Regions from separate parts of the Tatumella terrea genome, predicted to be linked through region 2. Evidence: predicted binding sites of a transcription regulator. Region 2 holds the regulator's gene; each other region holds the start of a gene.
The links. The regulator PurR, encoded in region 2, represses purine synthesis genes. The targets are predictions, from matches to a motif close to CANGCAAACGTTTGCNTG.

Region 1 (3,187 bases), on a different contig from region 2:
TGGGCCGGTCCGTGGAAGGTGAGTAGCTGGTGACGACCAAGCTGTTCCGGTGACGTCAGCCCGGGGTGCCTGTCCAGATAACTCTCCGCGGCATACAGTCCCCAATGGATCACCGAGAGCGGCTGCGATATCCCCTGATCCGGGGGCCGCTGACGAACCACGATCGCCACATCAATATCATCATGCATCATATCCGGTTCTCTGTCGCTCAGGTCAAGATCGACACGCACATGAATATTTTGCTGCATAAAGGGTTGCAGTAGCGGGACGATGCATTGACACCCGTAAGTGACCGGAGCCACCAGCCTGACCTGACCCGCCGGCTGACTGTGCATGCGGTGAATAAAATCATCCGCCGCTGACACCTGCCGGCTAAGGCTTTCACAATAGCGGTAATAAAGCAGGCCGCATTCGGTGACGGTCACCTTGCGGGTGGTACGGTGCAATAATTTCATCGCCAGGCGGTTTTCAAGTGCGGCGATTTCACGGCTGACGGTGGCGGTGGATACGCCCAGTAACCCCGCGGCCAGACTGAAGCTTTGTTGTTCCACCACCCGGGCAAAAATATACATCGCCTGCAGGTTTTCACCCTGTTGCATTCGTTATCCTGTTACCGGTCGTCCGGTGCTGGAAGGCGTTACCCGCCGCTGGTCACAAATTCCGGCCGGCATTCCACCGGGAAATTAACCGAATTTGCGATAAAACAGGCATCATGCGCGTTGTGATGGAGGGCCGTGGCCCGATCCCTGTCATGATCATTCTGCAGGCGGATACGCGGCTTGAGTATGATGCCGGTAAAATGGCCTTTCACCCCTTCCACCATCGTCCCTTCGGCCTCATCCTGATACTCTTCCACCACGATACCGGCATCTGCACATAAATGCAGATACCATAATTTATGGCAGGCAGAGACCGATGCCAGCAGGAGCTGTTCAGGATTCCAGCGGGTATAGTCGCCCCGGAAAGCAGGGTCTGCACTCAGTGCAATCGGCTGTCGCCCTTCAGCCTGCAACTCCCCTTCACGCCCATAGGCCTGATAAGACGATGTTCCTTCGCCACGGTTTCCCGTCCAGCGAACTGTCACACGATAATGATGCTGTCTTGCGGCCATAATCTTCCCCGTAGGTTTTTATTTCCGGCGACAACCTCTGATCGACGCTGCCAGGAGTAAATCATCATACTTTGTTATGTATATTTCCGGGAAGTCATTTCTCCGCGTTCACTTTTAAGGCATTCCCGGGAGGCTTTCCCGCGGATCCGTCTCCGGCTCCCGCCCGCGGCAAATAGCGTTTTCTGGCAAACTATTCCCGCAGGCCACCTCATCAGACTTAAGAAAAATGATACTAATATGATCTGGATCACATTAGTTTTGCTAAAAAATGAAACAGATTATAACAATTGTGAGGATTCTCCCTTTCCTGTCGTATGATATCCGGCATGATCATTCCGGATACGCAACGGTTTATCTGTCTTATGCATCTGGTTTGACTCCATTTTCTTTGCGTCTGTCTTCAGATGCGCTCTTTCAGTGTTCAGCAAATGGTGGCTATAAAATGAAATATAAAATAATGATGGCAGCAACACTTCTGGCAGGCTCTGTGGCGGGCCATACCTATGCGGCAGACTCCTCCCCGGAGTATGTCTCTGACTGGTGGCATCAGAGTGTGAATGTCGTTGGCAGTTATCACACCCGTTTCGGACCTCAGTTAAATAATGATCTCTACCTGGAATATGAAGCCTTTGCTCATAAAGACTGGTTTGATTTTTATGGGTACCTCGATTTACCGAAATTCTTCGGGACCGGAAACGGGAATGACAACGGGATCTGGGACAGACACAAAGGTTCACCCATGTTTATGGAAATTGAACCCCGCTTCTCGATTGATAAGCTGACCGGCACTGACCTGGGCTTTGGTCCTTTTAAAGAATGGTATTTTGCCAATAACTATATTTACGATATGGGCCCGAATAATGCTAACCGCCAGAACACCTGGTATATGGGGCTGGGGACCGATATTGATACCGGCACAAAACTGGCATTATCCATGAACGTTTACGCTAAATATCAATGGCAGAACTACGGTGCCGCCAATGAAAATAGCTGGGACGGTTACCGTTTTAAAATTAAATATATGTTACCACTGACCACCCTGTGGGGCGGCAACCTCGCCTATATTGGTTTTACTAACGTAGACTGGGATTCTGATCTGGGTGAGAAAGCTGGCCCTGTGCGTACCGGTAACTCTATCGCCTCCAGCCATATCCTGTCTCTGTCCTATGATCACTGGCATTACTCTCTGGTCGCCCGTTACTTCCATAACGGCGGACAGTGGGCCGATGGATCAACCCTTAACTTTGGTCAGGGTGATTTTTCTACCCGAAATACCGGATGGGGCTACTATGCGGTGGTCGGATATAGTTTCTGATTAATTCCGCTCTCCGTTATTATTATTAACGGTATTGTTCCGCGGGAAAATATTTCGCGGAACATCCCCCGCTATTATTACGGTTAATGACTAAAAATTTACCCTCGTCTTTTTTATTTCCTTCGACTATTCTGCATTCTCGTTCACTGCTTATCTTACCTTTCCAATAAAAATTGTGGATCAGCAGAATTGCAAATACAGTAAGCCCGGGGTTAAGTTATTTATGTCATCGTCTTGTATTACAGCAGAGATATCTGCTACTCCCAATCGAAATAATACGACAATCGCCGGACGCATTGATGCATTACCGGCAAGTAAAAGCCTCTGGTGTTTTATTTCTCTGTTAGCCCTCGGCGGATTCTTTGAACTCTACGATCTCTTTGAAACAGGATATATTAGTTCAGGTTTACTGGCAGCTAAGATATTTCATACGGGGAATGAAGGTGTTTTTGGTATTTCTGATCAGGCAGCTTTCGCTTCGGTCACCTTCCTCGGTTTATTTTTCGGTGCCAGTTTACTGGCCAAATATGCAGACAGATTTGGCCGCCGGCTGACCTTTATGTGTGCACTTGCCTGGTACGGGGTGTTTTCTCTGCTGATGGCCTTTCAGAACAGTGCAGAAGGCATCATTCTTTGCCGTTTTCTGGTCGGGGTGGGTCTGGGGGTCGAACTGGTCACGATTGATACCTATCTCTCGGAATGGATGCCGGCACATTTACGCAGCCGGGCTTTTGCTTTCTCTTTCTTTATCCAGTTTCTTT
Region 2 (3,187 bases):
GAATATGCACTTGAAGTGGTGGATGCGGTATCAAGGAATGGTAGCTTCAGTGCGGCGGCAAGAGAGCTGCATCGCGTGCCGTCGGCCATTAGCTACACGGTGAGGCAGCTTGAGGAATGGCTGGCGGTTCCCTTATTTGAGCGCCATCACCGGGATGTGATCCTCACCCCGGCCGGGGAACATTTTATCCGTGAAAGCCGGGGGGTTATCAAAAAAATGCAATCTACCCGTCGTCAGTGTCAGCAACTGGCGAACGGCTGGCGTGGACAGGTCAGTATCGCCGTGGACAGGATTGTTAAACCGCAACGTATGCAGCAACTGGTGACTGACTTTTATCGCCATTTTCCGGATATTGAATTGCACATCAGTGAAGAAGTGTTTAATGGTGTATGGGATGCGCTGGCCGATGGCAGGGTGGATATGGCTATTGGTGCAACCCGTGCCGTGCCGGTGACCGGGCGGTTTGACTTCCGGGATATGGGGCACCTGAACTGGCGTTGTATTGTCAGTGCCGATCACCCTCTGGCGACAGGGGGGCCGCCGGGAGAAGAGAAATTGCGCGCCTGGCCCTCACTGATGCTGGAAGATACGTCCAGGGCCTTACCCCGACGTATCACCTGGTCACTGGATAATCAGCGACGTATGCCGGTGCCGGACTGGCAAACCGGTCTCGACTGCGTCAGGGCTGGGTTGTGTGTCGCCATGGTGCCGGGCCATCTGGCCAGGCCGCTGTTATCCCACGGCGAGGCCAGAGAATTACAGTTACCCGCCCCGTTTCCGGAAAGCCCCTGTTGCGTCAGTTGGGCCGGGGAACGTAGCTCACCGGCCTTACGCTGGATCCTCGACTACCTCGGGGATACTGACACACTGAATCAGGAGTGGCTGAGGGAATAAACGTGGCGCTTAGCGACGATAATCGACAAAAGGCCCATCCGTCACCGAACGGCGCTCAATCAGCCGTGGATTGACCTCAATGGTCTGAGGCTCCTCGCGTTTATTGACGATGCGGTCCAGCAACATATCCAGTGCCTTTTCACCCAGTTCACTTTTCGGCTGATGGATAGTGGTCAGCGCCGGGGTGAAGTAACGTGAATTGCGCACGTTATCATAGCCGATGATCGATATATCCTGCGGGACGCGTAATCCCTGTTCATCGGCAGCACAGATGGCACCCATCGCCATAATATCGCCGCCGCAGAACACCGCGGTCGGCAGTTGGGGTTGCGCAAGCAGCTGCTGCATGGCCTGATAGCCGGACTCCGGTTCAAAATCGCCCTGTACCAGCCATTCGTCACGCAGGGTGATACCGGCTTCCTGTAATGCTTTCAGGAAGCCAGACAGGCGTCCGCCTCCGGTGTTGCGTTCCATCTGCCCCGGGATACAGCCGATATCACGGTGACCCCGTTCGATCAGATAGCGTCCGGCCATATATCCGCCCTGGAAAGCGTTGTCCAGAATGGTATCGGTAAAATCCCCGCGGGAAACGCCCCAGTCCATGACCACCATCGGAATATTGCGGCTCTGTTCCAGCATATCCAGTAAGTCCTGCGGATACTCCGCACACATCACCAGCAGACCATCCACCCGTTTCTGGGCCATCATCGACAGGTAAGCACGCTGTTTTTTCAGATCATTATCGGCATTTCCGAGGATCAGGGTATAACCGTTCTCGAAACATTTTTTCTCGATAACTTCGATGATCTCTGCAAAATAGGGGGCTTCCAGGGACGTCGACAGCAGTCCTATGGTCCGGGTGTTATTCACTTTAAGACTTCTGGCGACGGCACTCGGGGAATAATGCAATTCATTAATTGCCTCCCGGACAGCCTTGCAGGTGTCTTCCGCAACAAAGCGGGTCTGATTAATGACATGTGAAACGGTAGTGGTGGAAACCCCTGCGCGTTTCGCCACATCTTTAATAGTTGCCATTCAATACTTACTCCGGGTTTATCATTATTCTGTGCTGGCCGAGTTAATCGTTTGCGTTTGCCCGAACTCAGGCAATCGTTCGTAATGTAGGGGGGACGATTGACCTGTGACGGGACGATAATCGCGCTCGAAATTTCAGCACGCATCATCGTTGCGCAACGAAGGGCGGCAATTCTAGCAAGGTCACGCCAATAAAACGAGATTTTTGCGCAACAGTATGGTAATTATAATAATGTCCACACAATTGTTGTGCTTATAAGGGGGAGCGAATGGATACTGATCTTAAACTGGCACTGACCACCACGGTTGTCGCATTACTGATGATTTGTGCATTCAGTTTTACTGCAATTATGCATTAACGGATGCATCCGGCCCCGGGAGGGTATTTCTGTCCCGCGACGGTAAATAAAAAAGCCTGAACAGTGTTCAGGCTTTTTTATGCTTCCTCTGTCGGAAGGACCGGTAACCGGTGCTGAATTAGCGTACCGTCGTCGGGGTCATCACGCGGCGGGCACCAATGTAGTGGCTCTGCCAGTATTCGTTGCTCAGGGCACTGATCTGTATGTCTTTGCCGGTACGCGGGGACTGAATAAATTTACCGTTACCCAGGTAGACACCGACATGGTCGGCCTTTTCACGGCCATGAATATGGAAGAACACCAGGTCGCCTTTTTCTAACTGATTACGTTTGATCGGCGCGGCATCGCGCAGGTGGAACATTTCGTTAGCGGTACGCGGGATCCGGTAATTCACCAAATCTTTATAGGCGTAATAGACCAGTCCGCTGCAATCGAAACCGGTATGGGGCGAAGAGCCTCCCCACTGATAGGGTTTACCTAGCTGGTCCATCAGTTTAACCATGGCGGTTTGACGGGCTTTCTGATAACGCATGCGGTGCGTACTGCTCATACGAATAGCGGTCAGTTTCTCTGACGGGCGGGCGTTCGATTTACGGGCAACGGGGCGATGACGTCCGTAAACTTTCTTTTCAATACGGTGATGTTCTGCGGTGCGGTGTTGCTCTTCACGGGCAGGATGTTCTCTGAGTTTGCGATGGCTGGCTAAGGCTTTTACACGGTGGCTAAGGGGCTGACGCGTTTTATGCCGTGAGCTGGTGGCTTTCACCGGTCTGCGCTTTCTTCGCATATCTTCGGTAACATTTTTCCGTGTCGCTTTATGATGAGAGACATTAATAGCAGAACGTGGCGCAGCTTCGGCGACGTTAAAAAACAGCTGTGCAACAGCAAGAATAAAAAGC
Region 3 (3,187 bases), on a different contig from region 2:
TCATAATCCGCATGCAGCCGCTTTTCTGGCCTCACAACTCGCGACATTACCGCGCGTGGGTAAAGTCAGAGCCGTGGTCGGTATGCTGCATGATAAAGATATCGCCGGTACGCTGGCCGAACTCCGTCCTCAGGTCGATAACTGGTATTGCGCGCCGCTCGAAGGCCCGCGGGGAGCCCGTGCTGAAGAACTGATGGCCCATTTGCCGCAGGCAGAATGTTTTGCTACGGTGGAAGACGCGTGGAAAGCGGCACGACAGCAGGCCGGGGCACAGGACATTATTCTGGTTTGTGGTTCCTTCCATACGGTCGCTCATGTGATGACGTCTGTCTCAGGGGAGAAGGGAAGTGGCGAGTAAATTTCAGAATCGTTTAGTCGGGACGGTTATCCTGGTCGCGATTGGTGTGATTGTATTGCCGGGATTGCTGGACGGTAAGAAAAAGCATTACCAGGAAGAGTTCGCGGCCATTCCTCTGGTGCCTAAGCCCGGCGACCAGCAGGATAACGATCTGGTGCCGCCAGTGACTCAGCCGTTGACGGCGGCACCTGCCGCGTCAGCCGCTGCGGGGAGTGCAGCCAGTGCTGCGGCGAATGCCGGCACAGTGACACCTGGCAGCAGCCACGGTGATTCAGTTCCGCCGGCACCGGACCGTCAGTCACCGGTGACTGACTCTTCAACGGTAGTCAGTCCGTCGGCGTCATCACAGGCGGAGAAACTTCGCCAGCAGCAACAACAGCAACAACAGCAACAACAGCAACAGCAACAGCAGGCTGAGCGTCAGAAGCAGGCGCAGTTAGCCCGTGAGCGTCAGGCGGAAGAGCGTGCCCGTCAGCAGGCGGCCGATGCTGCCACGAAGGCTAAGGCCCGACAGGCACAGCAGGAACGCGAACGCGCGAGAGCATTACAGGCACTGAATGATCAGTCTTCAGCACCACAGCCTCAGAGTAAACCGGAAACTCCGTCAGGACAGGCCTGGGTTATTCAGCTGGGAGCATTGAAAAATGCAGCCAGGGTCAGTGAAATTGTGGCGCAGCTACGCAGTGCCGGGTTCAGGGCCTATTCTCTGCCGGCAGAACCGGTTCAGGGAGAAATTAACCGCATTCTGGTCGGTCCGGACAGCTCGAAAAGTCATTTGCAGTCTCAGGTGGCTGAACTGAAGAGTAAAACCGGCCTGAGCGGCGTGATACGGCCATATTCAGCCCGCTGAACCGGCCCCCGGGAACGGGGGCCAGGTCGGTTACGGTGAATTGTTATATAATTCATATAGATAAATATTTTTAATCTCAGGGTAATGAATAAAAAATTTCATTACCCTTTTTCTCTGTCGTCCGGGAAAACGCTACGCAAACGTTTTCTTTTTCTGTTAAAATGCGCCGCGAACAGATGGCAGAAAGGATCATAGTGCGCCGGAAACATACATGAACTGGATTGATTACGTCATTATAGGGATTATCGGATTCTCAGCCTTTGTGAGTCTGATCAGGGGCTTTGTCCGTGAAGCTTTATCTTTAGTCACCTGGGGATGTGCGTTTTTTGTCGCGAGTCATTATTTTTCCTATCTGGCCGTCTGGTTTACCGGGTTTGAAGAACCCCTGGTACGAAATGGTGTAGCAATAGCCGTACTTTTTATTGCGACGCTGATTGTCGGGGCCATAGTAAATTATGTGATTGGAACGCTGGTGGAAAAAACCGGTTTGTCCGGGACGGACCGTGTGTTAGGTGTCTGTTTTGGCGCATTAAGAGGCGTGCTGATTGTTTCGGCCATCCTCTTTTTTCTGGATACCTTTACCGGATTTTCTAAAAGCACGGACTGGACACAGTCACAATTGATCCCTCAATTCAGCGGTATCATCAGATGGTTTTTTGATTATTTACAGAGCACGTCGAGTTTTTTACCCCGGTCATAAGGTCGGGGGGATGCGGCTTAATGAGGAAATGACAACATGTGCGGTATTGTCGGTATCACCGGATTTCTGCCGGTTAACCAGTCTATTTATGATGCTTTAACTGTGTTACAGCATCGCGGTCAGGATGCAGCAGGTATCTGTACCATCGATAGCATGAATTGCTTTCGCCTGCGCAAAGCAAACGGACTGGTGAGCGATGTGTTTGAAGCACGTCATATGCAGCGCCTCCAGGGAAACATGGGCATTGGTCATGTTCGTTACCCGACAGCAGGTAGCTCAAGTGCCTCTGAAGCCCAGCCCTTTTATGTAAACTCCCCTTACGGTATTACATTGGCGCATAACGGTAACCTGACAAACGCCCATGAATTACGTTCCCGCCTGTTTGAGCACGGTCGTCGCCATGTAAATACCACCTCGGACTCTGAGGTGCTGCTGAATATCTTTGCCCAGGAACTGGACCGTTTTCAGGATTATCCGCTGTCGGCGGACAATATCTTTGCGGCGGTAGAGTCCTTACACAAACAGGTGAGGGGCGCCTATGCCGTTGTTTCCATGATCATCGGTCATGGCATGGTGGCATTCCGCGATCCCAACGGTATTCGTCCGCTGGTGCTGGGTAAACGCGTACTGCCGGATCAACGCGTTGAGTATATGGTGGCGTCCGAGAGTGTTGCGCTGGATACTCTGGGCTTTGAATTTATCCGCGATGTCGCCCCCGGTGAAGCGGTCTATATCACCGAAAAAGGACAGCTTTCTACCCGCCAGTGTGCCGAAAATCCGAAGTGTAATCCGTGCCTGTTTGAATATGTTTACTTTGCCCGTCCGGACTCCTTCCTGGACAAAATTTCGGTATACAGTGCCCGTGTGCGCATGGGAACAAAACTGGGCGAAAAAATTGCACGGGAATGGGAAGACCTGGATATCGATGTGGTTATTCCTATCCCGGAAACCTCGACCGATGTGGCGCTGGAAATTGCCCGTATCCTTGATAAACCTTACCGCCAGGGGTTTGTAAAAAACCGCTATGTGGGCCGGACATTTATCATGCCAGGACAGCAGATGCGCCGCAGTGCGGTCCGTCGTAAACTGAACGCTAACCGTGCCGAATTCCGTGATAAAAACGTGCTACTGGTCGATGATTCAATTGTACGTGGCACCACCTCAGAGCAGATTATCGAAATGGCTCGTGAAGCCGGGGCGAAGAAAGTGTATCTGGCATCGGCGGCACCTGAGGTGCGCTTCCCGAATGTTTACGGGATTGACATGCCCAGTGTCACTG
Region 4 (3,187 bases), on a different contig from region 2:
TCACCACGGATGTTACCGATCCCTCCGGCCAGCATGACCGGCTTATGGTAACCACGCAGTTCTTCACCGTTATGGCTGGTCACCCGCGCTTCATAAGTACGGAAGTATCCGTTCAGCGCCGGACGACCAAATTCATTGTTAAATGCCGCTCCGCCCAACGGACCATCGGTCATGATCTCCAGTGCGGTCACGATACGATCCGGTTTACCGAAATCCTGCTCCCACGGCTGTTCAAAGCCCGGAATACGCAGGTTAGAGACAGAGAAACCGCTGAGACCGGCTTTAGGTTTAGCACCTCGTCCGGTCGCGCCTTCATCACGGATTTCACCCCCGGATCCGGTCGCGGCCCCCGGCCACGGAGAAATCGCCGTCGGGTGGTTATGCGTTTCGACTTTCATCAGGATATGGGCATCTTCCTGGTGGAAATCGTAAATCCCCTGCTTATCGTCCGCATAAAAACGGCCAACCTTCGAGCCTTCCATCACGGCGGCATTATCTTTATAGGCCGACAGCACGTGCTCAGGGTTTTTCTCAAAGGTATTTTTGATCATCTTAAACAGCGATTTCGGCTGTTGAACACCATCGATGATCCAGTCGGCATTGAAAATTTTATGCCGGCAGTGCTCAGAGTTAGCCTGAGCAAACATATAGAGTTCGATATCGTTAGGATTGCGTCCCAGTCCGGTAAACGCAGCCAGCAGGTAGTCAATTTCGTCCTCTGCCAGAGCCAGGCCGAGAGACGCGTTCGCTTCTTCCAAAGCCTGACGACCTTTACCAAGGATATCGACCGCTTTTACCGGCTGAGGCGTTTGCTGAACAAATAACTGCTGCGCCTGAGTCAGTGAGGTATAAACCGTTTCCATCATCCGGTCATGTAATAACGCGGACAATTCAGCCCATTGAGCCTCTGAAATAGTCTCAGCCTGAATATAGAACGCCAGCCCTCTTTCCAGACGGATGACTTTCGCCAGTTCACAGTTATGGGCAATATCCGTGGCTTTAGAAGACCAGGGAGAAATCGTCCCGGGACGAGGAGTCACCAGTAATAAGCGTCCGGCAGGTTCATGCTCCGCCAGTGAGGGGCCGTATTTAAGAAGACGTTGAAGACGGTTTTTTTCATCATCACTCAGGGGGGAACTGACATCGGCAAAATGTACATATTCAGCATAAATATCGCTGACGGGCAGGTGAGCATTTCTGAAACTGTTCAGGAGTTTGTTAATACGAAATGCCGACAGAGCGGGCGAGCCACGCAAAATTTCCATCATTAAAGATCTCTCGTCTTCGAAACGCCGGACGACGCTTCATTGGGCGCAACAGGGGAAAACGGACGCCATTATAAAGAATAACCCTCTGTTACGAAACCGTTTGCGTTGATTTTCTGCGGATAATCCTGCGGTCAAAAAACAAACATTTCTTGCTATAAAAGTTGCTCTTTGTCGTTTTGTTGCTCAGAATGCACCTCGCTCCGGGGAGTTTACCCTCTGTTACATTCCTGCCAAAAGGCTAAACCCGGAGCTGATTAACGAGATAACTTTTTGAAATATTTAAAATTAAATTATCTTTTGATCGGTCTTGTCACCTTGTTACTGGCAATGGCTCTATGGCCTGCTATCTCCTGGCATTCAGGTACACAAGATACTCTGTCGCAGATTAAATCCCGCGGAGTGTTACGTGTCAGCACCATAAGCTCTTCTCTGACCTGGCAAAAGAACAGCAAAAATCCGACGGGGATGGATTATGAGCTGGCTAAACGCTTTGCAGACTATCTGGGCGTGAAGCTGGACATCTCCGTACGTCCAAACATTGAAAGCCTGTTTGATGATCTTAACCATCATCGTACCGATATCCTGGCTGCCGGACTCGCCTGGGATGCAGAACGTCAACGCGATTACCGTAGCGGCCCTGCTTATTATATGACAACGCAGCAACTGGTTTACCGGGTGGATAAACCCCGCCCGAAAAATCTGGATGATTTACACGGCACCTTGTCGGTGCCTTCGGAGTCGTCCTTTATTTCGACCTTGCAGGCGTTCAAAGCGAATAAATATCCGCAACTCAGCTGGCATGTGGAGAATAAGCTCAGTCCGCAAGCCATGCTGGAGCAGGTGGCTGACGGCAAACTGGATTATACCATCGGCGATTCAGCCACTATCGGGATGATGCAACGCATCCACCCGCAACTGGCCGTGGCATTTGATGTCACCAATGAAGCGCCGGTTAACTGGTATATGGCAAAAACGGCTGACGATAGTCTGAACGCTGCACTGCTGGATTTTTACAACCAGCTGAATGAAGAAGGCACACTGGCCAGACTGGATGAGAAATATCTGGGGCATACCGGCAGCTTTGATTATGTCGATACCCGGACTTTTCTGCGGGCTATCGACAGTACGTTACCGTCATTACAGCCGCTGTTCAGGAAGTACGCCAGCCAGATCGACTGGCGACTGCTCGCAGCCATTGCTTACCAGGAATCTCACTGGGACCCGCAGGCCACCTCTCCGACCGGGGTCCGGGGCATGATGATGCTGACACGTAATACTGCCGACAGTCTGGATGTGGCTAATCGCCTGGACGCCGCAGAAAGTATTCGTGGCGGTAGCCAGTATTTGCAGAAGCTGATGGATAAAGTTCCGCCGACCATCCCTCAGGATGAGCGGATCTGGTTTGCGCTGGCGGCCTATAATATGGGCTTTGCTCATATGATGGATGCGCGCAAGCTGACCATGATGCAGGGCGCTAACCCGGACAGCTGGGCCGATGTTAAACAACGGCTGCCGCTGCTGTCACAGAAGCGCTACTACCGTCAGACCACTTACGGGTTTGCCCGCGGCACCGAAGCCTATAATTACGTGGAAAATATTCGTAAGTACAATATCAGCCTGGTCGGATATCTGCAGGAAGCAGAAAAGAAGAAGCAACAAATCATCCCTATTCCTGACTCTGACATGCCTTCTCCGTCAGAGCCACAAATAGCGATGAACTGATCCGATAACCTACTGATCCTCGCGCTGCGTCTGACGCAGCGCTTTTTTTTGTGCTCTGCGCTGGCGGAAGAACTCGCTTAACTGATTCGCACACGCTTCTGCCAGCACGCCCCCCTCCACGACTATCCGGTGATTCATCCCGGGATGATGCAGAATATCCAGTAATGAACCCGCAGCCCCCGTTTTCGCATCACGGG

Region 1: ABD035_RS00575 (nucleoside-specific channel-forming protein Tsx) is a predicted target of PurR. The motif match lies at 1,452-1,469, and genes of this name have one in related genera.
Region 3: cvpA (colicin V production protein) is a predicted target of PurR. The motif match lies at 1,342-1,359, and genes of this name have one in related genera.
Region 4: purL (phosphoribosylformylglycinamidine synthase) is a predicted target of PurR. The motif match lies at 1,358-1,375, and genes of this name have one in related genera.

What each region holds. Positions count from the first base shown of each region.
Region 1 is NZ_BAAAFX010000002.1:113,938-117,124, reverse strand. It holds gene ABD035_RS00585 (LysR family transcriptional regulator) at 1-599, opposite strand, end outside; gene ABD035_RS00580 (OsmC family protein) at 638-1,111, opposite strand; gene ABD035_RS00575 (nucleoside-specific channel-forming protein Tsx) at 1,554-2,426, shown strand; gene ABD035_RS00570 (MFS transporter) at 2,650-3,187, shown strand, end outside.
Region 2 is NZ_BAAAFX010000006.1:278,873-282,059, forward strand. It holds gene punR (DNA-binding transcriptional activator PunR) at 1-894, shown strand, start outside; gene purR (HTH-type transcriptional repressor PurR) at 904-1,929, opposite strand; gene cydH (cytochrome bd-I oxidase subunit CydH) at 2,199-2,288, shown strand; gene ABD035_RS04330 (C40 family peptidase) at 2,407-3,187, opposite strand, start outside.
Region 3 is NZ_BAAAFX010000021.1:25,499-28,685, forward strand. It holds gene folC (bifunctional tetrahydrofolate synthase/dihydrofolate synthase) at 1-358, shown strand, start outside; gene ABD035_RS15830 (SPOR domain-containing protein) at 348-1,208, shown strand; gene cvpA (colicin V production protein) at 1,420-1,908, shown strand; gene purF (amidophosphoribosyltransferase) at 1,945-3,187, shown strand, end outside.
Region 4 is NZ_BAAAFX010000014.1:201,930-205,116, forward strand. It holds gene purL (phosphoribosylformylglycinamidine synthase) at 1-1,268, opposite strand, end outside; gene mltF (membrane-bound lytic murein transglycosylase MltF) at 1,539-2,990, shown strand; gene tadA (tRNA adenosine(34) deaminase TadA) at 3,000-3,187, opposite strand, start outside.